3 linked regions of the Methylobacterium mesophilicum SR1.6/6 genome follow. The protein of the gene in region 3 interacts with the protein of the main gene of each other region in a pairwise test. Links are inferred from orthologs where the notes say so. Each region holds a gene or a part of one and is shown on either strand. Other genes may lie near its edges.

Region 1 (7,548 bases), 5.5 Mb from region 3 along the record:
ACGACATTCTACCGGGCCGTGCTCCTCGGTGCCGCGGCAGGCCTGATCGCGTCCGTTGCCCAAGCGGCGGATTTGCCCCGTCGCGTGCCGCCTCCGCCGCTTCCGCCGACGCTGCCGGTCTTCACCTGGACGGGCTTCTACGCCGGTCTGAACGCGGGATACGCGTTCCCCTCGGGAAGCAGCGGCTACACCGACCCGACCTACGGCGCGGTGACGGGCGGGAGCCGCTCCGGCGGCTTCGCCGGCGGCGGCCAGATCGGGTTCAATTATCAATTCACGCCCGGCTCCGGCTTCGTGGTCGGCTTCGAGACCGACATCCAGGGCGCTTCCCTCGCCAAGGCGGACGCCGCCTATCTCGGCTCGACGCCGTACTACAGCGTTCGTCCGAGCCTCGATTATTTCGGGACGGTGCGCGGCCGCCTCGGTTACGCCTTCGACCGGGTGCTGGTCTACGGAACCGGCGGCTTCGCGTATGGCGGCGGCTCCCGCTCGTCCTACGCCGCGTCCTACCCCTACACGCTGCCCGGGACCGACCGGACCGGCTACGCGGCTGGCGGCGGCATCGAGTACGCCTTCACCGAGAAGCTCTCCGCAAAGATCGAAGCGCTGTACCTCCACCTCGACCGCGGATTCGCTGGAACCACATACTACAACACCAGCACTCCCGCGTATTACGGTGCCGGCAAACAAGACTCGGGATTCGCTCTGGTTCGAGCGGGTGTGAATTACCGATTCTAGACAATATTGAGTTCTGCAGATCTTGACGGCTCAGCTCCGCTGGGGCGCTATGCAGGTCGTTCGGCTCCGGGACTCGATCCGCCGGCGGACGCTGTCCGCCACCGGTCGGAGTCGCGGATGCCGGACCCCGCACGGGACCACCGCGCGGTGCCAGGAGGCATTCCCGACAGGATCGGCCGTGAACGCTCCCAGCCTGACCATCGTCGCGACGCTGATAGCCGCGCTCTTCGCCTGCGGGGCGCCCGCGCGGGCGCAGGACATTGTCCCGCCCGGGCCGTCCGGGCGCGGGGCGCTCCTGATCTACGGCAATTTCTGCGGACCGGGGAGTCGCGGTCCCGATTACCCGCCGATCGACGCGCTGGACCTCGCCTGCGCGCACCATGATGCCTGCTCGACCGAACCGTCCTCGGGAATCCTGACGAGTTGCGCCTGCCACCGGCGTCTCCAAGTCGAGGCCGGTGCCGTCGCCCGCGACCCGCGCACGCCCGCTCAGATCCGGCAGACGGCGCAGTTCATCTCGGATTTCGCCACGGCGCTGCCCTGTCAGTAGGGCAGGCCGCGGGGCTATCAGGCGGCGTCGGCCGGGCTCGCCGCCGCCTTCGGGCCGCCCTTGGCCACGCCGACCAGGGCCGGACGCAGGACGCGCTCGCCGATGACGTAGCCGGCCTGGACGACCTGCACGACGGTGCCGGCGGGAACCTCCGGGTTCGGCACCTCGAACATCGCCTGGTGGCGGTTCGGATCGAACTTCTGGCCCTCGGGCTCGACGATCTTCACACCGTGGCGCTCCAGGGTCTTGGCGAGGTCGCGCTCGGTGAGCTCGATCCCGTCGATCAGGCCCTTCAGCGCGCCGTCGGCCGTCGCCTTCGCGTCGGCCGGGACGCTGTCGAGGGCGCGGCGGATGTTGTCGGCGACGTTCAGCACGTCCCGCGCGAAGTTGGTGACCGCGTAGGCGCGGGCATCCGCCACTTCGCGCTCGGTCCGGCGGCGCAGGTTCTCCATCTCGGCGAGCGTGCGCAGCATCCGGTCCTTCAACTCGTCGCGCTCGGCCGTCAGCAGGGCGAGGGCCTCGGCTACGGGATCGACGGTGGCCTCGGCGCCATGGCCGTTCGGCGCGGCGTCTTGCGCGGCGCCGGCGCCGGCTTCCACCGTGGTCTGGCGCTGGTCATCCTGGGGCATGTCGTTGCTCGTCATCGCGATTCAGTCGTGAGGGCAGGGTGGTTCGGGGGCCGACGGGACCGGCGCAGATATCTGGCCGCGGGCCTGCGAAATCAACCCGGCCGTCAGGCTTCGCGCGGCGGCGGCGCCGCCACGAGGGCTTCCAGTCCCTCGGCCTTGAGGGCGGCGACGTCGCCGGCGAAGACCTCCATGACGGCGCTGCGGATGGCCGCCTGCCGGTCGGGCTGGGTGACGCGGGTGCCGGTCAGATCGGTGACGTAGAAGACGTCAACGGCCCGTTCGCCGAAGGTCGCGACGTGGGCCGAGGTGATGTTGAGCGAGAGACGGCCGAAGGCGGAGGTCAGCTCGTAGAGCAGGCCGGGGCGGTCCAGGCCCGTGACCTCCACGACGGTCTCCCGGCTCGACAGGGCGTTGTCGATCGTCACGTCCGGAGGCACCGGGAAAGTCTTGGCCCGCGTGCTGGTCTGCGGATGCTTGTCGGCGACGAGGTCGGCGATTCGGATCTCGCCCTTGAGGGCCCGCTCGATCGCTGCCGTGACCCGCTTGGTCCGTCGCAGCTCGTCCTCGTCCCGCTCGAACGCGCGGGAGATGAAGATCGTGTCGAGGGCGAACCCATCGTTGGTTGTGAAGATCTGCGCGTCGACGATGTTGCTGCCCGCGGCCGCACAGGCCCCGGTGATGATGGCGAGCAGGCGCGGGTGATCCGGCGAGTAGATCGTGATCTCGGTGACGCCGCGCACCGGGTCGAGGGCCACGTCGGTGGCGCTGGTCCGGCCGTCGCGCAGCGCGTCGCGCAGGAAGATGGCGTTCTTGATCTGGCGCGTGCCGTCGACCTTGAGCCAGTACGCCTGCCCGTGCCGGGCCGCGTAGGCGTCGAACTCGTCGGAGGCCCAGGCCGGAAGCTGCTCGCGCAGGCTCATCTGGACGAGGCGCACCCTGTCGGTGCGGGCGATCTCGGAATGGCCCCCCGACAGGTAGACCTCGGTCTCGTCGTAAAGGGTGCGGACCAGGGTGCCCTTCCAGGCCGTCCAGACCCCGGGGCCCACCGCCGTGATGTCGGCCACCGTCAGGATGGTCAGGAGCTTCAGCCGCTCCAGGCTCTGCACGCTGGCGGCGAAGCGCTCGATCGTCTTCGCGTCCGATAGGTCGCGGCTCTGCGCGGTCATCGACATGAGCAGGTGGTGCTCCACCAGCCAGCGCACCGTCTCGGTCTCGGCCTGGTTGAGGCCGAAGCGCGGGCAGAGCTTCTCGGCGATGGCGGCACCGGCGATCGAGTGATCCTCCGGGCGGCCCTTGGCGATGTCGTGCAGCAGGATCGCCACGTAGAGCGCCGTGCGGTTGTGGATCGAATGCACGAGGCGCGAGACCAGCGGATAGGTCTCCTGGTTGCGGCCCGATTCGATGTCGGCCAGCACGCCGACCGTGCGCAGCAGGTGCTCGTCCACCGTGAAGTGGTGGTACATGTTGAACTGCATCATCGCGACGATGCGGCCGAAATCCGGGATGAAACGGCCGAGCACCCCCGCCTCGTTCATCTCTCTCAGCGCCTCCTCGGGGGCGTTCCGGGAAGTCAGGATGTCGAGGAACAGGCGGTTCGCCTCCGGGTCCCCGCGCAGCGACGGGTTGACGAGCCGCAGGGAGCGGCTGGCGAGGCGCTTGGCGTCCGGGTGGATCGCGAGGTTGTGCCGGTCCGCGAGCCAGAACAGCCGGATCAGGTTGACGGGGTCGCGCTCGAAGGCGTCCTCCGCGCGCAGGTTCACGCGGCCGTGGTCGATCCAGAAGTCCTCCGCCTCCATGGCGGTGGCGCGGAAGCGGTCGCGGAAACGCCCGATCCAGCGGTCCAGCACCGGCGTGCGCTTGGCGTGGCGCGCCTCCAGCTCCGCGCAGACGATGGCGGTCAGGTCGCCGACATCCTTGGCGATGCGGAAATAGGCCTTCATGAAGCGCTCGACGCCGGAAAGGCCGCCCCGCGCCTCGTATCCGAAGCGCTCGGCGATCCGCGGCTGCAGGCCGAAGGACAGGCGCTCCTCCGCGCGCTTCGTGGCGAAGTGCATGTGGCAGCGCACCCGCCACAGAAACTCGTCGCAGCGCTCGAACAGCGCGTATTCCTCGGGCGTGAACAGGCCGGCGCTGACGAGTTCGATCTGGTCGCGCACCCGGTAGGTGTACTTGGCGATCCAGAACAGCGTGTTCAGGTCACGCAGACCGCCCTTGCCGTCCTTGACGTTGGGTTCGACGAGGTAGCGCGAGGAACCGGCCTTCGAGACGCGCATGTCGCGCTCGCGCAGCTTGGCGTCCACGAACTCGGAGGCCGAGCCGACCACCAGCTCCGCGTCGAAGCGCGTCACCAGCTCCTCGTAGAGGGTGCGCGTGCCGAACAGGAACCGCGCCTCCAGGAGGGCGGTGCGGATCGTCATGTCGGCCCGCGCCTCGCGCAGGCACTCCTCCACCGAGCGGGTTGCGTGGCCGACCTTCAGCTTCAGGTCCCAGAGGACGTAGAGCATGCCCTCGACCACGCTCTCCGACCACGCGGTCTGCTTGTAGGGGAGCAGGAACAGCAGATCGATGTCCGAGCCCGGCGCCATCGTGCCCCGGCCGTAGCCGCCGGTGGCGACCACGGCGAGCTGCTCGCCGGTGGTGGGGTTGTCGTTGGGGTAGAGCCGCCAGACCACGGCGTCGTGGATCGCCCGGACCACGGCGTCGGTCAGCGCCGAGAGCGTCTGGGCGCAGCGCAGCCCGTTGCGGTCCTCGAGGAGCTGCGCCTCAGCGGCGCGGTGACCCTCCTCGATCACCCGGCGCAGCTGCGGCACCAGCGCGGCCCGGAGCTTGGTGGGCTCGCGGGCCTCCCGGTCGAGGTTCTCCAGGACCGTGTCGAGGGCGGCGACGGGATCGAACATGGCTCCCGTTAGCATGATATGCCTACGCCGCCAGCCACGGGAGGATGCACCCGACGCCGCGGGCTGCGCGGGCTGCCGACCACTACTCCGCAGCCGGGAGGTCGAGGGCCAGCAACCGCGCGGTCCGGTTGCGGCCGGCCGCCCGCGGCTCGGCCTCGCTCATTTGCCGCCGCGCATCCGCGATGGCGGCGTGGACGCCGTCGACCGCCAGGATCAGCGCGCTCACCGTGCGGGCGTCGATGCTGCGCTCCCGGGCGTAGCAGACCACGTCGGCCACCAGCCCGTCGGTCTCGACCGCGATGGTGTCGAGCTCGGCGCTGCTCGTCGCCGCGCGCACCTCGCGCATGATGTCGAGGAGGCGGTCGAGAACGAAGTCCACACGCTCCCGACGCTTGCGGGCCAGCCGCTGTCCGAGCCAGGCGAAGCCGGAGCCGATCGTGCCGCCGAAGAAGGCGAACAGGTAGATGTAATCCTCGTAGCGGTCGAGGAAGGTCTGCTGCTCGCGCTCGAAATAGTCGACTGCGCCGGGGTGGTTCGGCAGGCGCGCGGAGGTTGCTGCCACCGTGGTGTCGAAGTCCGGCGCCTTCATCAGCTTTGCGACGGGGGCCGCCGAGGCGAGCCGCGAGCGCCACTCGAACAGGTGCTGCGTCGCCGAGGCGACCGCGACTCGGCTCACCGTGCCGCGGGCCATCAGGCGGTACGAGGCGCCAACGGTCTTGACCTCCTCGTCGGGGCGTTTCGGGCGGCCCCCGAACGTCCCGGCCGGGATGGTCACCGCTTGGAGCTCTGGGAAGCGCTGCAGGATCGCGTCCCCGTCCGGGATCGAGACGAAGCCGATCTTGCGGTCCGGCGCGCCGAGCTCGACGGCCCGCACCATGGCGGCGGCCGCCTTCGAGGCGGGGCTCGCGATCACCGCGACCGCGTCGACGCGCTTGTCGGTGAGCGCGGCCGTGACCTCGCCGACCTTGAGGGGCACCACGACGACGTGGCCCGCGGCGGCCTCGGGCTCACTGGCCCCCTGACCGTCCTCCGCAGCATCCGCGCTGGGCGTGTCCGGCACAAGGTCGTAGAAGGAGAGAAGGTTTGTCAGGAAGGACAGGTCGGCGCTGTGCCGCACCACGATGCCGAGGCGTTTGCGCGCCAGTGCGGGGACATCGTCGATGTCGGCCGCCTCGGGCGCCGCGATGACCAGGGCCTCGTCGTGCAGGATCGCCAGCGTCAGGCCGTTCTCGGGCAAGAATACGTCCGGCCGCACCACGGCGAGGTCAGCCTTGTTCCGCTGGAGCGCCATGGCGCTGTCGCGGACGTCGCCGTAGCGCACCACCTTGAGGCGCACATCTTCGCGAGCCCGGTCGAGGGCGTTGGCGTAGGCCTCGATCAGCGCCGCCTCGGGCCCGTCCTGCGGCCCGACCGCCACCGTCAGGGTATTCGGGCGCGAGAGATAGACGATCCCGGCCGCGACCGCGGCCAGCCCCAGGGCCACCAGGACCAGGAGCCACTCGCGCCGCATCAGGGATGCCGCCGCGGCATGCAGGCGCCTCCGCCATCGGTTCTGCGGGGGACCGGACGAAGAACGGTGGTTCGGGCCATGGCCGAGCCTGTCGCGTTGCGCGCGTTCCATACCCGAGTCATGGAACGCAAACCTGTCGAGATCGTGAAGAACCGGTGAAACCGCCAAACGTTGCAGGATCCGCGCCAGAGCGCCGTGAGCGGGAGATCAAACCTCCGGGGCCGGTGAGCCCGGCCTGGCTCGAGCGGGCAGCACTTCATTACCTGGAGCGCTACAGCGCCTCGACCGAGATGCTGCGCCGGACCCTCGCGCGACGCGTCCAGAAGCGCGCCCGCGCCCGAGGCGAGGACCCCGCGGCCTTCGCGGACCTCGTCACCGCGACCGTGGCGCGGGCGGTCTCGGCGGGTCTCGTGGACGACACGCGCTTCGCCGACATGCGCCTCGCCACCCTGCGACGCCGCGGCACGTCGAGCCGCGGCGTCTCGGCCAAGCTCGCCGCCAAGGGCGTTTCACGCGACGTAGTCGAGGCCGCCATGCAGGCGGAACGCGACGCCCTGGCCGACGGGGAGGCGCAGGGGATTGAGGATCAGGCGGCCCGGGCCTACGCCAAACGGCGGCGGCTCGGCCCGCACCGCCGTCCGGATCAGCGGGCCGCCTATCGAGACCGGGATCTGGCTGCCCTGGCGCGCGCCGGCTTCGCGTACGATCTCGCCCGACGGGTGGTCGACGACGAGGGCGATGCTCCGGCGTGACGGGTGCGGCATCGCGGCTCGGGGTGAATGAGCGGCCGCGCTTGCACCTTCGGCCGGGTTGTTCATTGTCTGTTCGATGGACGAAGCTCTCGCCAAGAAGTTGCGCATCCTGGCGGATGCCGCGAAGTACGATGCCTCCTGCGCCTCCTCGGCCGCGCCGAAGCGGGCTGCGGGCAAGGACGGGCTCGGCTCCACGACCGGAGCCGGGATCTGCCACGCCTACACGCCGGACGGGCGCTGCGTCTCGCTGCTCAAGATCCTATTGACCAATTGGTGCCTGTTCGACTGCGCCTACTGCATCAATCGGCGCTCCTCGAACGTCAGGCGGGCGAAGTTCTCGGTCGAGGAAGTCGTCAACCTCACCCTGAATTTCTACCGGCGGAACTACATCGAGGGATTGTTTCTCTCCTCGGGCATCATCAAGTCGCCCGACCACACGATGGAGCTGCTGACGCGGGTGGCGAAATCGCTC
Region 2 (7,155 bases), 4.0 Mb from region 3 along the record:
GGCCGCCGGTGCAGGACTCGGCCGTGGCGATGGTGCACCCGGCCGCCGCGTAGGCTGCCACCAGAGCCTCAGCCCGGGCGAGAAGCTCGGCGTCGTCGATCATCGCGAACGGGCTCCCCTCGGACGGTCACGCCCTATCTCGTGTTGTGACTCAAGGCCGAGCCGGGCTCAAGGACCGGCGGCCCCAACCCGGAGACACCCCATCCATGATCTTCCCCGCGACCACGGCCTTCTTTGCTGGGCTGCTCGCCCTCGTCTACCTGGGCCTGTCGGGATGGGTGATCGGGAGCCGGGTCTCCGACAACGTCCTGCTCGGCGACGGCGGCGACGACGCGGTGCTCAAGCGTATTCGCTCGCACGCCAATTTCTCGGAATACGTGCCGCTGGCGCTCATCCTGATCGGCCTGCTGGAAGCCGGCGGCGGCGGCCACGGGCTGGTGCAAGGGCTGCTGGTCGCGCTCCTCGTCGGCCGGATCCTGCACCCGATCGGGATGTTCGCGCCGCCGAACTCCCCGCGTCAGTTCGCCTGCCGGGGCGGCGGCATCCTGCTGACGCTGGCGACGCTCGGCGTCGCCGCGATCGCGCTGCTCCTTCGCACGGCCTGAGGCGGGTCACGGAACAGAGAGCCAGTCACGGTCTGCCGACAGCGCCCGCGCGACAATCGTTGCCCGCCAGGAAGGACGCGCGTGTTCCCCACGACCGCGTCTCGGGAGCCCGCGGCCGGGAACGGAAACGATCAGCCCTGCCGCATCGCCGTCTCGGCCTGGGCATCGAGGGCGGGGCCGTCCTCCTCGGGCAGCCGCACGGTCGCGGCGGCCTGGGCGGCGAGCCCCTCCGCCCGCCCGACGAAGCCGAGCTTCTCCGTGGTCGTCGCCTTGATGGAGACCGCCGACAGCGGCACGCCCGCGATGGCCGCGATGCGTGCCCGGATCTCCTCGCGGTGCTTTCCGATGCGCGGCGCCTCGGCCAGCACGGTGATGTCGAGGTGGTCGATGCGGCCGCCGCGGGCTCGGACGAGGTCGCAGGCATGGGCGAGGAACTGGTCCGAGGATGCGCCGCGCCAGCGCTCGTCTGAGGGCGGGAAATGCGTTCCGATATCGCCGTCCGCGATGGCGCCCAGCAGTGCGTCGGTCAGCGCGTGGAGCGCCACGTCCCCGTCGGAATGGGCGAGCACGCCGCGGTCGGCCGGGATCTTCACGCCGCCCAGCCAGACATGGTCGCCGGTGGTGAAGGCGTGCACGTCGAAGCCGGTGCCGAGGCGGGTGACGTAGGTGGTCATGGCGCGGGCTCCGGGCGCTGGCGTCTCAAGGGTTTCCGACGCGAAGGCGCGGTCGGCCTCGATCAGGTCGGCGGGCTGTGTAATCTTGCGGTTGGCGACATCGCCGGCAAAAACCACCACCGGTAAGCCGGCCCATTCGGCCAGCGCGCCGTCGTCGGTGAAGCCGTCGAGGCCCTGCGCGGCGGCGTCCCGGTGGGCGCCGAGCAGCGGGCCGAAGGCGAAGGCCTGGGGCGTCTGCACCGCGCGCAGGTGCTCCCGGGGTGGGGTCTCGTGCACCCGGCCGATGCCCGGAGCGATGTCGACCACGCGCTTGACCGTGTCGGTCACCGGCACGCCGGGCACGGCCGCGCCGTGATCCCGGCCCGCCCCGATCGCGCGGGCGATCAGCGCCGCGTCCACATAGGGGCGCGCCGCGTCGTGGACCAGCACGATCTCGGGCTCGGCGCCCGCCGCCAGAGCCTCCAGCCCGGCCCGCACGGAGAGCTGGCGCGTGGCGCCGCCCTCGACGGGCTCGGCGATCTTCGTCCGGACCGCGGGAGCGAGCTCGTCGAGGCAAGAGCGGAAGAACTCCGCCGCGTCGGCCGCGATCACCGGCTGAATCCGGTCGATCGCGTCCTGGGCGGCGAGGGCGGCCAGCGTCCGCGTCAGGACCGCCTGCCCGCCGACGCGGCGGTACTGCTTGGGCGTGCCGCCGCCGATGCGGATACCGCGGCCCGCCGCCACCACCACCGCGGCGACGCCGGTTCCCGCACTGGCAGGTCCGGTGGCTGGTGTGCCGGTGGCGGACATGGGCGAATGTCTCGTGGATTCCTGAAGCATGCAGGGCGGCGGCCGGCGCGCTAGTCGGCCGTGCCGCCGGAGCTCTGCCGCGGCGGGTGCCCGTCGTTTAAGCGGGGGAGGGTTCGAAATCAACGCGCGGCCCCGCTTGCCAGCGGACCGGCCTTGCCTCATTGTTGTGCAGAATGGCGACTGATCATTATTTGAGCGCGCTGCGCCGCGGAGCTGCGAATGCCGGAGCGGTGGAAGCCCGTCCGCTCTGCCTGCTCGCGCCCCTGTCGGGCGTCACCGACCTTCACATGCGTCGCATCGCCCGCCGCTCTGGGGCCGATGCGGTGATCTCCGAGATGGTAGCGGCGCGGGATCTCGCCCGCGGGTCCGGAGAGGCGGCCCTGCGCGCGGAGGGGACCGGCGTCGACCTCCACGTGGTTCAGCTCGTCGGCTGCGAGGCGAACCCGATGGCGGAGGCCGCCCGGATGGCGGAGGCCGGCGGTGCCCACGTGATCGACGTGAACATGGGCTGTCCGGCCAAGATCGTCACCGGCGTGGCCTCGGGCTCGGCGCTGATGCGCGACCTCGACCATGCGGAGCGCCTGCTCGCGGCGGTCCGCGGAGCGGTCTCGGTGCCGGTCACGGTCAAGATGCGCCTCGGCTGGGATGATGCGAGCCGGAACGCCGCGGATCTCGCCGTCCGCTCCGAGCGGCTGGGCCTGAACGCCGTGACGGTCCACGGGCGGACCCGGCAGCAATTCTACAAGGGGCGGGCCGACTGGACGGCGATCCGCGACGTGGTCGAGGCGGTGTCGATCCCGGTGATCGCCAACGGCGACGTGGTTGATCTCGCCAGCGCCCGCGCCTGCCTGGCGGCCTCGGGAGCCGCAGGGGTGATGATCGGGCGGGCCGCCACCGGTCGGCCCTGGCTGGTCGGCCGGATCGCGGCGGCCCTTGCCGGCCGGCCCGCCTCCGAGCCCGCCCGGGCGGAACAGGCTGCCCTCGCTGCCGAGCACTACACCGGCCTTCTGTCGCTCTACGGACGCGACATGGGGGTGCGGCATGCCCGCAAGCACCTCGCCGCCTATGCCGAGACCGGCGGCGCGCTGGATCCGGCCGAGCGCTCGGCGCTCCTGACGACCACCGATCCGGGAATCGCGCTCACGCTGCTGGCCCGGGCCTTCGCAGGTCCGGCGGACACGGTCCGGGAGGCCGCGTGACCGACGAGTCCCTCCCCCCGGAGAGCGGCGGCCGGCGCGACACCGCCGCGGAGGCCGTGCTCAACGCCCTGCCGCTCCCGGTCCTGACGATCGGCGGAGACGAGCGGATCCTCCACTGCAACCACGCGGCCGAGGCCTTCTTCGACTACTCCGCCCGGCTGATGCAGCGCCGCCGCCTGCGCGACATCATCCCGTTCGCCTCGCCGATCATCGCGCTGGTGGCCGAGGTGCGTCGCCGCCGCGCCAGCGTCAGCGAGTACCGGGTCGAGCTGACCCAGCCCCGGCTCGGGCTGGAGCGCAGCGTCGACGTCTTCGCGACGCCGCTCGGCGACGACGGCGACTCCGTGGTGATGATGCTCCAGGAGCGCACCATCGCCGACAAGATGAACCGACAGCTCACCCATCGGGGCGCCGCGCGCTCGATGGTGGCGCTCGGCGCCATGCTGGCCCACGAGATCAAGAATCCGCTGGCGGGCATCCGCGGCGCCGCGCAGCTCCTGGAGAGCACCGGCGCCGAGGAGGACCGGATGCTCACCCGGCTGATCTGCGACGAATCCGACCGGATCGTCCGCATCGTCGAGCGCATGGAACTCTTCGGCGACGAGCGTCCCTCCGACCGGGGCGCCGTCAATGTCCACGGGGTTCTCGATCAGGTGAAGCGCTCGGCGCAGTCGGGCTTCGCGCGGCATATCCGCTTCATCGAGACCTACGACCCGTCGCTGCCGCCGGTGCTCGGCAACCGCGACCAGCTGGTTCAGGTGATCCTCAACCTCGTGAAGAACGCCGCCGAGGCGATCGGGCCGGACGCCGTCGAGGGCGAGATCACCCTGTCGACCGCCTTCCGCACCGGCCTGCGGCTCCAAGTGCCGGGCTCGCGCGAGCGCGTCAGCCTGCCGATCGAGGTGGCGGTGCGCGACAACGGCCCGGGCATCTCGGCCGACCTGCTGCCCGACCTGTTCGACCCGTTCGTCACCACCAAGGCTCAAGGCTCCGGCCTGGGTCTTGCTTTGGTGGCCAAGATCGTCGGCGATCACGGCGGGATCGTCGAGTGCGATCCCGCCCCGCGCCGCACGGCGTTCCGCATCCTTCTGCCGATGTCGAGTGCCCGGGACGGGCGCGAATCGGCGGTCGATCCGTGATGTCGATCCCCGAATCCGGCCCCCCGTCGGAGGTCTGAGTAGAGAGTCATGCCGAACGGCCACATCATCGTCGCCGACGACGACGCCGCCATCCGCACCGTGCTCAACCAAGCGCTGTCACGGGCGGGCTACGAGGTGCGCTCGACGGGCAACTGCGCCACCCTCTGGCGCTGGGTCGCGCAGGGGGAGGGCGACCTCGTCATCACCGACGTGGTGATGCCCGACGAGAACGTGTTCGACCTGCTGCCGCGCATCAAGCGCGTGCGCCCCGAGCTGCCGATCATCGTGATGAGCGCGCAGAACACCTTCATGACGGCGATCCGAGCCTCGGAGCGGGGCGCCTACGAGTACCTGCCGAAGCCCTTCGACCTGAAGGAGCTGATCGCCATCGTGGGCCGGGCGCTCTCGCGCCCCCGCGGCGCGGCGCCGGCCGGGGCGCCCCCCGAGAACGAGGACATCCCGCTGGTCGGCCGCTCGCCGGCCATGCAGGAGATCTATCGGGCCCTCGCCCGGCTGATGCCCACCGACCTGACCGTGATGATCACCGGCGAGTCCGGCACCGGCAAGGAGCTGGTCGCCCGGGCGCTGCACGATTACGGCCGCCGCCGCACCGGCCCGTTCGTGCCGGTCAACATGGCGGCGATCCCGCGCGACCTGATCGAGTCCGAGCTGTTCGGCCACGAGAAGGGCGCGTTCACGGGGGCGCTCCAGCGCTCCGCCGGCCGGTTCGAGCAGGCCGAGGGCGGCACGCTGTTCCTCGACGAGATCGGCGACATGCCCATGGAGGCGCAGACCCGCCTGCTGCGCGTCCTGCAGCAGGGCGAGTACACCACGGTGGGCGGCCGGGTGCCGATCAAGACCAACGTCCGGATCATCGCGGCGACCAACAAGGACCTGCGGATCTCGATCCAGCAGGGCATCTTTCGCGAGGATCTGTTCTTCCGCCTCAACGTCGTTCCGCTGCGGCTGCCGGCCCTGCGGGAGCGGTCCGAGGACGTACCGGACCTCGTCCGCCACTTCTTCGTGCTGGTGGAGCGCGAGGGCCTCACCCGCAAGACGCTGGACGGCGACGCCATGGAGCGGCTCAAGCGCTACCGCTGGCCCGGCAACGTCCGCGAACTGGAAAACCTCGTCCGGCGGCTCGCCGCGCTCTACCCGCAGGAGACGATCACCGGCCCGGTGATCGAGGCCGAGCTCGACACCCTTCCGCTGGCCGCGCCCGCCAACCCGAACGCCAACGGCGGCGCCCGCAAGGCCGGGGCTGAGTCCGAGAGCCTCTCGAGCGCGGTGGAGCGCCACCTCTCGGATTATTTCTCGGGTTACCGGGACACGCTGCCGCCCCCCGGCCTCTATCACCGGATCCTGCGGGAGATCGAAGGCCCGCTGATCGGCGCGGCGCTGGCCGCCACCCGCGGCAATCAGATTCGCGCAGCGGAGCTCCTCGGGGTCAACCGCAACACCCTTCGCAAGAAGGTGCGCGACCTCGACCTGCAGGTCTTTCGGACGGCTCGGTAGGCGGCCGAGATCCGATACCGCTTCCGGCTGATAGCTTCGGCGCCGCCGTCTTTGCGAGCGCAGCGAAGCAACCCAGTGGCGCTCCGCCCTGGGTCACTTCGCTGCGCGCGTGATGACGGGAGGCGCGCGTCGACCGCAGCGTTCGAATGGTCACCGGTGAAGCAACGCGTCTGCAGACCGGCCTTCCGAACAGTCCCCCGAATTCTCAGGTTCCGCGGCGGCCCCACGGGAATTCCTCGGGCGTCGCGCGGCAGCCCGGTGGGCCCCTTCAAGGCCTCCGCTGCGCCCCGACCCCTCAGGATCAGGTCCAGGATGGGCATGAGGCTGCGGGCGCTCAGCGTCCAGGCAGTATCGGGTCGCCGCGCATCAACGCGTGCAGACGCTCGGTATCGAAGCCGTTCGGGATACTGGGAACAGCGGGCTTCGTGGCGGGCGTGGCCTTGGCCGGCGCCGGGAGCGAACCGGTGGCGGACGGCTCGGCCTGGGCGGCGCGGGCCACCGGTGCCGGCGCCAGATGGGCCAGCCGGTCGGCACTGACGAACACGACGACCGCCGTCGAGGCCAGGACGAGGACGCCGCCGAAGAGGGAACGCAGGATACGCACGCGACGACCCGGGACGCGACTTGAGACGGCAACAGAATAGGGGCGAGGCCGTTAACGAAGCCCCACCCCCAATCTTCGGGAGGCGATATTGACCAACGCCCAGGCCACTGCGAGCGACAGCCCGTTCATCCAGGGCCGCAACGCCCGCCTCTACGGCAAGCCCGTCAGCGAATGCCCCTATCCGGAGGGTTCGCAGGAGCGCGCGGCCTGGATGGAGGCCTACGAGGAGGCCGTGAACTCCGACCCGCCCGAGAAGCCGTGAACACGGGGCATGTTTGACCTGAGCGGGGCAGCACGGGGTATCCGGCTTGACCTCGACGGGCGAGGGGCGCTTCGTGCACCGCAGCGCAACCCCATCGCCGAGCCCCGATGTCCCTGAAGCCCTCGCCCGACGCCAAGCAGACTTTCGCGCCCGCAACGCGCCTCGTCCATGCGGGTCGGGATCCGGGGGAGCAGCACGGCTTCGTCAACACGCCGATCTACCGCGGCTCGACGGTCCTCTATCCGACCTACGACGCGATCAAGCACCGGCGCGGGCGCTACAATTACGGGACGTCGGCGACGCCCACCATGGACGCGCTGACGGCGGCCTGGACGGAACTGGCCGGCGCCGCCGGGACGGTGGTGACG
Region 3 (8,213 bases):
GCTCGCCAAGGGTGCGCAGCCGACCGATCGCGTCCTGCGCTTCCTCGACCAGGCCGGCCTCGCCAAGCGCCCGACCCGCAACAATCCGCAGAAGGCGGAGCCTGGCGAGAAGGCCAAGGAGCGTGCCGCCAAGCGCGCCGAGAAGGCCGCCGCCCCCGCCGAGGACGCCGCCGCCTAAGGCGCAGCGAAGGTCGATTGCCATGGCGCGCCGCCCCGCAGGTCCTTCCCCCGCGACGGCGGCCGCCGCGGCCGCACGAGTCCGGCCATCGGAGCGATCGCGCCCGGCGCCGCGACCTCGCCCAGGGCACCGGCCCCGAAGCCGGCCGCTCAGCCCGTGCCGCCCGATCCGAACCTCGTCCTCCTGGGCGAGTTCGGGCGGGCGCACGGGTTGAACGGCGAGATCCGCCTCAAATCCTACACGGGCGATCCGCAGGCGATCGCCAGCTACGGAGCGCTGCTGACCGCGGACGGGCGCACGCTGACGCTCGCCGACGTGCGCCCCGCGCCGGGTTCCTCACCCGATATGCTGGTCGCCCGGGTGAAAGGCGTCTCCGGCCGCAACGCCGCGGAGGCGCTGAACCGCGTCGCCGTCTTCGTCCCCCGCGACCGCCTGGCCGCCCCAGAAGACGAGGACGAGGTCTACGCGGCGGACCTGATCGGCGCCACCGCGGTGGACGCGGCCGGAGCCGTTATCGGGACGATCGTGGCCGTGCCGAATTACGGCGGCGGCGACCTCCTCGAGCTGCGCCCGCCGGGCGGCGGCGCCACTGCCCTCCTGCCCTTTACCAAGGCGTTCGTGCCGACCCTCGACATGGCCGGGCGCCGCGTCACCGTGGCGGTGCCGGAGGATCTTTTCGCGCCGCCCGGCGAGAAGCCTGCCGACGATCCGGGCTGACCTACGGCGCCGCTCCCACCACGACGGTGTGCGCGATGATCAGGGGCTCGGCGCTCATCGCAAGCGGCCCGTCGAACGGGCGCTCGTGGAGCGCGATCAGGCCGAGGGTCGTCACCATCGCCAGCGAGAAAGTCGCCAGGACCGTCGCCTGGGCCGCGGCGTGCTCCGTGTGGACCAGACCCAGGGCCACGAGGGTCAGGGCCGCGAGCACCAGGAGCGTCAGCCACTTGGTCTCGTCGCTGGCGGTCCGGCACAGCGCCAGCCGCTCGCCGCGATCGGCCCGCAGGGCCATGGCGGCGTTCAGCAGCGCGGCATGGACCGGCGCCCCCGCCTCGGCGGTGATCTTCGGATCGGATACCGTTTCGAGGAGTCGCCGCAGCCCGGTCCCGGCCTGGGGCGCGTAGCCGCCCTCGCTCATGCGCGGCCATTCCTGCGTGATCACCACGTCGAGATAGGCGGCGAGCGCCTCCCGGATGTTGCGCATGTCGGAAACTGAGGCGAGGCTGAGGTCATAGACCGCCAGCGCGTTGGCACGCTCGGCCTGAAGCGTCCGGGCCGCCGACCGCTGACGCTCCCATGCATCGTTCGCCACGAATCCGGTCAGGAGCGCCAGCAGGGTGGCGATCGCCGTGAAGTAGGTGGGAACCATGCCCGCACCGAGCCGGACCATCAGGGGGCGCGTCGGGCGCAGGCGGGTCGCCAGCCACAGGAACGCGCTCAGGACTGCGAACGGCACGGCTAGGATGGCGAAGATGGCCCAGAGGGGCTGGTCGAGCCAGAAACCGAAGAGCATGCGCCGGCCTGCACCGAGAAGGACGAGCCGTGATGCTGCCGGGCGCGGGCTGAGAAACCGTGAAGATCGCGCCCGTGCCGGCGGCTCAGCGCGGCGTCGCGGCGTCGCGGCAGGGTCGGATCGCCGCCGGGCTCGGCCGCTGATCGGGCGCGGGGGCCGCGAACACCGCGAGGTAGGCACCGCCCTTCAGCGGGTGGAAGCCGGTCTCGCGATAGCCGGCGGCCGTGAGTTCGCAGCGCAGGAGCGCCGGCGGCGTCCCGTGCCGGGACGGGATGTCGTCCGCATCGACGATGCCGACCCGACCGCCAGGCCGCATCGACGCCGCGAGATTGTAAAGGAGACCGAAGGGCTGAGTGATCTCGTGGTACATGTGGACGAGGATCGCGGCGTCCACGCCGGAGGGCGGCAGGCGCGGATCGTGGGGCTCGCCCTGCACGACCGTGACGTTCCCGAGAGCCGCCACGCGCTTTTCGAGAGCCGCCAAGTACGCCGGGGTCACATCCTCGGCCAGCACCCGGCCACCGGGCCCGACCCGGGGGCTCAGCCGCACAACGTAGTAGCCGCTGCCGGCGCCGATATCCGCCACCGTCTCACCGGGCGCGATGGTCATGCCCTTGGCGACGGCCTCGAACTCGCCGGCCCTGTCGCGCTCGGCTTCCGAGGACCAGCGCGGAGCGACGATCTCGGCGACCGGCCGGTCGGGCTCGGGGAAGGCGCCGGCGGGCGCCCCGGGCGGCGCCAGCGGCCCGGCCGCAAGAACCGGTCCGGCGACGGCGGCGGTGAAGGCGACGATCAGGCAAGCCAGGGTGCGGGTCATGGCCGACAACCCGCCGCGGGTCCCATCGGTGCCGACGGCGTTGACCGTGCCGCACCCCGCGCGCGATCAAGCGCCATGACACACGCGGACGCGCCCTGGCGGGCCACGATCCTCACCCTTTACCCGGAGATGTTCCCGGGCCCGCTCGGCGTGTCGCTCTCGGGCGACGCGCTGACGCGAGGCGACTGGACCCTGGAGGCTCGCAACATCCGCGAGCACGGGCTCGGCCGTCACCGATCGGTTGACGACACGCCGGCCGGCGGCGGTGCCGGAATGGTGCTGCGCTGCGACGTGCTCGCCGCCGCCATCGACGCGGCGACCGGGGCCGACGACCAGCGCCCGCGGCTCCTGATGTCGCCCCGCGGCCGCCCCCTCACTCAGGCGCGGGTGCGCGACCTTGCCGGAGGCCCGGGCGCGCTGATCGTCTGCGGGCGCTTCGAGGGGGTCGACGAGCGGGTGATCGAAGGGCGCAGCCTGGAGGAAGTCTCCATCGGCGACTACGTGCTCTCGGGCGGCGAGATCGCCGCTCTGGTGGTGCTGGACGCCTGCGTTCGCCTGCTGCCCGGCGTGATGGGCAAAATGGAATCCGGCATCGAGGAGAGTTTCGAGGGCGGGCTCCTCGAATATCCGCATTATACCCGCCCCCGCGACTGGGAGAGTCGGGCGATCCCGGATGTCCTCTCCAGCGGCAATCACGCGGCCATCGCCCGCTGGCGGCGTGCGGAGGCCGAACGCATCACCGCCGAGCGTCGCCCGGACCTGCCCGGCGGAAGCCGCCGCGATCAGGCCGCCTCCAAGTCGATCACCGGGCCGTCCCGGTCGTAATCCAGGGGATCGAGGAGCAGCGGCTGGGGCACCGGCCGCCGCAGGCGGCTCGGGAGCGCGGCGTGGGCCGTTAAGGCCCCAATAACCACAAGCAGAGCGGACCAAACCGCCAATATCGCGACGCTGTGGATAGACATCGGCGTACCTCGAACACAACACGGCACGCCATTAAGGCTAACGCCCCAAGCTTAATCGACTGTTCCGCGCGTCCGAACGGGCTGTCCCGGCCGGGTGCAGGCGCCGAAGACTGCTGGCCGGACAGGCGCTTGCCAGACGACCGGTTTGGGCGCATGCGCGGGTCCGGGACGCGCCTCCCCGCCGAGGAGCGACCCTCTGCAAGGATGGAATCGTCATGACTAGCCGCCCCACGCAGCGCCCGCGCGTGCCCCATTTCTCCTCCGGCCCCTGTGCCAAGCGCCCGGGCTGGAGCCCGGCCGCCCTGGCCGATGCGGCGCTGGGCCGGTCGCACCGTTCGCCCCTCGGCAAGGCGAAGCTCGGCCGGGCAATCGATCTCACGCGCTCGGTGTTGCAGGTGCCGGCCGATTACCGGATCGGCATCGTGCCGGCCTCCGACACGGGCGCCGTCGAGATGGCGATGTGGACGATGCTCGGCCCGAGGCCGGTGGAAGTCGCCGCCTGGGAAGCGTTCGGCAAGGAGTGGGTCACGGACGCGCTCAAGCAGCTCAAGATCGCCCCGCGGATCCACCAGACGCCCTACGGCGTCCTGCCGGACTTCGCGGCCATCGACACGCGGCACAGCGACGTGGTCTTCACCTGGAACGGCACCGCGGCCGGCGTGAAGGTGCCGGACGGCGAGTGGATCGCAGCCGACCGCGAGGGGCTGACAATCTGCGACGCCACTTCAGCGGCCTTCGCGCAGCCGCTGCCCTGGGACAAGCTCGATGTCGTGACTTTCTCCTGGCAGAAGGTGATGGGCGGCGAGGCGGCGCACGGCATGCTGATCCTCTCGCCCCGGGCGGTGGAACGGCTTGAGAGCCACACACCAGCCTGGCCCCTGCCGAAGGTCTTTCGCCTGACCAAGGACGGCAAACTGATCGAGGGCATCTTCAAGGGCGACACGATCAACACGCCGTCGATGCTGGCCGTGGAGGATTACCTCGACACGCTGGACTGGGCCGAGCGGATCGGCGGGTTGAGGGCTCTCCACGCGCGGGCGGACGCGAATGCGCAGGTGATCTACGACTGGGTGGCGCGCACGCCCTGGATCGCGCCGCTCGCGGTCGACCCGGCGACCTACTCGAACACCGGCGTCTGCCTCGTGATCGCCGACCCGGACGTGCTGGCCCGGGGCGACGCGGCCGTGGCGGCCTTCGCCGCTCGTCTCGTCGAGCGCCTCGACCGGGAGGGCGTGGCCCTCGACATCGGCGCCTATCGCGACGCCCCGGCAGGCCTGCGGATCTGGTGCGGCGCCACGGTGGAGACGGCCGATCTCGAGGCGCTGACGCCCTGGCTCGACTGGGCCTTCGCGGAGGAGAAGGCGGCGCTGACGCGGGCCGCGTGAGCGAAGCGGCATCGTTCCGGCTGCAGATCGAGGCCGACCGGCTTCGCGAGCGTGGCGAAGCGATGTCGGCCTGACGACGGGGCCGCAACAAAAAACCCCGGCCCACAGGGAGCCAGGGTCTTCTCATGGGCGGGCGCGGCCCCGCAGGACCGCGCCTTCCCATCTCAGTAGTTGTAGGCGCGCTCGCCGTGATCGGCGATGTCGAGGCCCTCGCGCTCCTCCTCCTGCGTGACACGCAGGCCGATCGTCACGTCGACGAGCTTGTAGAGGATCGCCGAGCCGATGCCCGACCACAGGAGCGTCAGGCCGACCGCCTCGGCCTGGATGATGAGCTGGCTCATCATGTCGTAGGCGCCGACCGCGAGCTCGCCCGGCTTCGAGGTGTAGTCGGGGATGCCGACGCCGCCGAGGTTCGGGTCAACCAGGATGCCGGTCGCCAGCGCACCCAGGATGCCGCCGACGCAGTGGACGCCGAAGACGTCGAGCGAGTCGTCGTAGCCGAGCGCGTTCTTCACCGTCGAGCACATCACGAAGCAGACCACGCCGGCGACGAGGCCGAGCACGATCGAGCCCATCGGGCCAGCGAAGCCCGAGGCCGGGGTGACGGCCACGAGGCCGGCGACCGCACCCGACAGCATGCCGAGCAGCGACGGCTTGCCCTTGAGCGCCCACTCGGCGAACAGCCACGCCACCGCGGCGCCGCAGGTCGCCACGAAGGTATTGAGCATGGCGAGCGCGGCCGTGCCGTTGGACTCGAGGTTCGAGCCGGCGTTGAAGCCGAACCAGCCGACCCACAGCAGCGAGGCGCCGATCATCGTCATGGTCAGGGAGTGGGGGGCAAGGAGGTCGCGGCCGTAGCCGATGCGCTTGCCCATGATCAGGCAGCCGACGAAGCCGGCGATTCCGGCGTTGATGTGCACCACGGTGCCGCCGGCGAAGTCGAGGGCGCCCTTCTGGAAAAGGAAGCCGGCATCCTTGTTGACCGCGTCCAGCGCCGCCTGGGCGGTGGCTTTCGAGGCGTCGTCGGTGGCGGCGGCGAGCGCCTTGGCGGCGTTGCCGACCGCGTCCGGGCCGGCCCAGTACCAGACCATGTGGGCCATCGGGAAGTAGATAACTGTGACCCAGAGAATCGTGAACACCACCAGGGCCGAGAACTTCATCCGCTCCGCGAAGGCGCCGACGATCAGCGCCGGGGTGATCATCGCGAACGTCATCTGGAAGCACAGATACGCGTATTCGGGGATCACGACGCCGTTGGAGAAGGTCGCCACGGTGGAGTTGGCGTCGATGCCCTTCAGGAAGGCCTTCGAGAAGCCGCCTACGAAGTCGTTGAGGCCGGCGCCGTTGGTGAAGGCGAGGCTATAGCCGTAGAACACCCAGAGCAGGCCGACGATCGACACGATCGCGAAGACCTGGGTGAGGACCGAGAGCATGTTCTTGGTGCGCACGAGGCCGCCGTAGAACAGCGCGAGACCCGGCACCGACATCATCAGCACGAGGGCCGAGGAGATCATCATCCAGGCCGTGTCACCCTTGTTGGGGATCGGGGATGGGGGCGGTGAAGCGGCTTCCGGTGTCGGCGTCTGCGCGAGGGACGGCTCGATCAGGAGGGCGGCGAGAGCCGCGCCTCCCAAGCCGAGCATGAGGGCATGACGAAGTTTCATGGGCACGTGGCTCCCGGTCTTGAATCCGTGTTGGTTCAGGAAGTCTGCGGTCGGCGGCCGCGGATCAGAGGGCGTCCGCGTCGGTCTCGCCGGTCCGGATGCGCACCGCCTTCTCCAGCGGCATGACGAAGATCTTACCGTCGCCGATCTGGCCGGTGCGGGCGGCCCCCGCGATGGCATCGATCACGCTCGAGGTCAGGTCGGAGGCGACGGCCACCTCGATCTTCAGCTTGGGCAGGAAGCTCACCGCGTATTCCGCGCCGCGATAGATCTCGGTGTGGCCCTTCTGGCGCCCGTAGCCCTTCACCTCCGTCACCGTCAGGCCGTGGACGCCGATGCCGGTGAGCGCGTCGCGCACCTCCTCGAGCTTGAACGGCTTGATGATGGCCATCACGATTTTCATGGGCGACGCCCCCTTCGAAATCCCTGGGAACCGTTGCCGTCACCCGATCTGCTGGACGACCCGGCGCGGGTCGCCTGCAGGCTCGGGATGGCCTGCGGTCGGACGCCGCTATTCAAGGACTGTGCCAAGTAAGCTTGGCGGGGAACTTTTGCGTCGGGATGACTTTTGCCCACGGATTAGACCGTAGCGGCTGCCATCAAGGCAGCAGTTCGCGCTGAAACGCCCAGAAGATGGGCAAAGAGCTAAAAACTAAGCAGTCGGCGGTGTTGCCCTCTCGCAACACACGTTTGGCAAGCGCAGTTAATCCTTAGTCGGGCGGATCAGACCCTCCTGCGCGACCGACGCCACGAGGTTGCCGGCGCGGTCGAAGATCTGGCCCCGGGCGAAGCCGCGGGCCCCGCTCGCGACCGGGCTGTCCTGTGCGTAGAGGAGCCAATCGTCGGTCTTGACCGGGCGATGGAACCAGAGGGCATGATCCAGGCTCGCAGCCTGAATGGTGGGATCGAACACCGAACGCCGGTGCGGGATCAACGATACGTCGAGCAGGGTCATGTCGGAGGCATAGGCCAGCACGGCCCGATGCAGTGCGGGATCGTCCGGCAGCGTCGAGGCCGCCCGCAGCCAGACATTGAAGATCGGCTCGGGCGGTCGGCCGCCCTTGTCCGCCGCGATGTAGCGGTTGAGGTCGACCGGCCGCAGCGCGATCGGGCGGTCGCGGCCGAAATAGGCGGCGATCGCCTCAGGCATGCCGGTGCCGCCGGCCTGAGCCAGGGCCTTGCCGTCGAGGAGCCCCTCCGGTCCCGCCACCGTCGGCATCGCCGGTTGGTGCGTGAGGCCTACTTCGGACACTTGATAAGAGATCGTCGTGGCGAAGATTGCGCGACCGTGCTGGATCGCCTTGACCCGGCGCGTGGTGAAGCTTCGGCCATCCCGGATGCGCTCGACCTCGTAGACGATCGGCGTCCGCGGATCGCCCGGGAGCATGAAATAGGCGTGCAGGGAGTGGGCCGGGCGGTCGTCCGGCACGGTCCGGGTCGCGGCGACCAGCGCCTGAGCCACGACCTGCCCGCCGAAGACGCGCCGCCAGCCGGTCTTCGGATTCTGGCCGCGGAACAGGTCGACCTCGAGGCGCTCAAGGTCGAGAATGGCGATCAGTTCGGCGACGGCATCCGTCATCGCGTCGGTGTTGGCGTCGGTCATGACCCGCGGGGTTTCCGTTCGTTGCCCGCGTGCGACATAGGCGTTTCCGACGAACCAATCCACGCGTTCCGCACGCGCGAGTCCAGGAGATCCG

What was found. The genes of interacting proteins can lie anywhere in the genome.
Region 1: the proteins of MMSR116_RS03975 (region 3) and MMSR116_RS30200 interact in binary tests that used the Escherichia coli proteins (3 or more experiments, as listed by UniProt). The link is inferred for Methylobacterium mesophilicum SR1.6/6 from one-to-one orthologs.
Region 2: the proteins of MMSR116_RS03975 (region 3) and MMSR116_RS23030 interact in binary tests that used the Escherichia coli proteins (3 or more experiments, as listed by UniProt). The link is inferred for Methylobacterium mesophilicum SR1.6/6 from one-to-one orthologs.

What each region holds. Positions count from the first base shown.
Region 1 is NZ_CP043538.1:6,328,553-6,336,100, forward strand. The notes cover bases 1,822-5,213. They hold MMSR116_RS30200 ([protein-PII] uridylyltransferase), read right to left. Parts: upstream 4,815-5,213; coding sequence 2,022-4,814; downstream 1,822-2,021. Other genes in these bases: grpE (nucleotide exchange factor GrpE), read right to left, coding at 1,822-1,917; MMSR116_RS30205 (TAXI family TRAP transporter solute-binding subunit), read right to left, coding at 4,897-5,213. Outside these bases: MMSR116_RS30185 (outer membrane protein), read left to right, coding at 1-738; MMSR116_RS30190 (hypothetical protein), read left to right, coding at 917-1,288; more of grpE, read right to left, coding at 1,306-1,821; more of MMSR116_RS30205, read right to left, coding at 5,214-6,324; MMSR116_RS30210 (regulatory protein RecX), read left to right, coding at 6,549-7,076; MMSR116_RS30215 (putative DNA modification/repair radical SAM protein), read left to right, coding at 7,153-7,548.
Region 2 is NZ_CP043538.1:4,846,235-4,853,389, forward strand. Bases 2,336-5,334 are described here. They hold MMSR116_RS23030 (two-component system sensor histidine kinase NtrB), read left to right. Parts: upstream 2,336-3,263; coding sequence 3,264-4,406; downstream 4,407-5,334. Other genes in these bases: dusB (tRNA dihydrouridine synthase DusB), read left to right, coding at 2,336-3,267; ntrC (nitrogen regulation protein NR(I)), read left to right, coding at 4,455-5,334. In the rest of the region: MMSR116_RS23010 (CinA family protein), read right to left, coding at 1-103; MMSR116_RS23015 (MAPEG family protein), read left to right, coding at 207-605; MMSR116_RS23020 (bifunctional 2-C-methyl-D-erythritol 4-phosphate cytidylyltransferase/2-C-methyl-D-erythritol 2,4-cyclodiphosphate synthase), read right to left, coding at 737-2,068; more of dusB, read left to right, coding at 2,242-2,335; more of ntrC, read left to right, coding at 5,335-5,921; MMSR116_RS23040 (hypothetical protein), read right to left, coding at 6,256-6,525; MMSR116_RS31455 (ribosome modulation factor), read left to right, coding at 6,614-6,787; metC (cystathionine beta-lyase), read left to right, coding at 6,895-7,155.
Region 3 is NZ_CP043538.1:853,229-861,441, forward strand. Bases 5,251-8,213 are described here. They hold MMSR116_RS03975 (P-II family nitrogen regulator), read right to left. Parts: upstream 6,920-8,213; coding sequence 6,581-6,919; downstream 5,251-6,580. Other genes in these bases: MMSR116_RS03970 (ammonium transporter), read right to left, coding at 5,251-6,516; tesB (acyl-CoA thioesterase II), read right to left, coding at 7,220-8,119. Also shown: rpsP (30S ribosomal protein S16), read left to right, coding at 1-178; ribosome maturation factor RimM, read left to right, coding at 266-895; MMSR116_RS03950 (DUF4239 domain-containing protein), read right to left, coding at 897-1,688; MMSR116_RS03955 (class I SAM-dependent methyltransferase), read right to left, coding at 1,774-2,505; tRNA (guanosine(37)-N1)-methyltransferase TrmD, read left to right, coding at 2,581-3,330; MMSR116_RS03965 (phosphoserine transaminase), read left to right, coding at 3,683-4,852; more of MMSR116_RS03970, read right to left, coding at 5,017-5,250. UniProt on the Escherichia coli protein: Involved in the regulation of nitrogen metabolism. Regulates the activity of its targets by protein-protein interaction in response to the nitrogen status of the cell.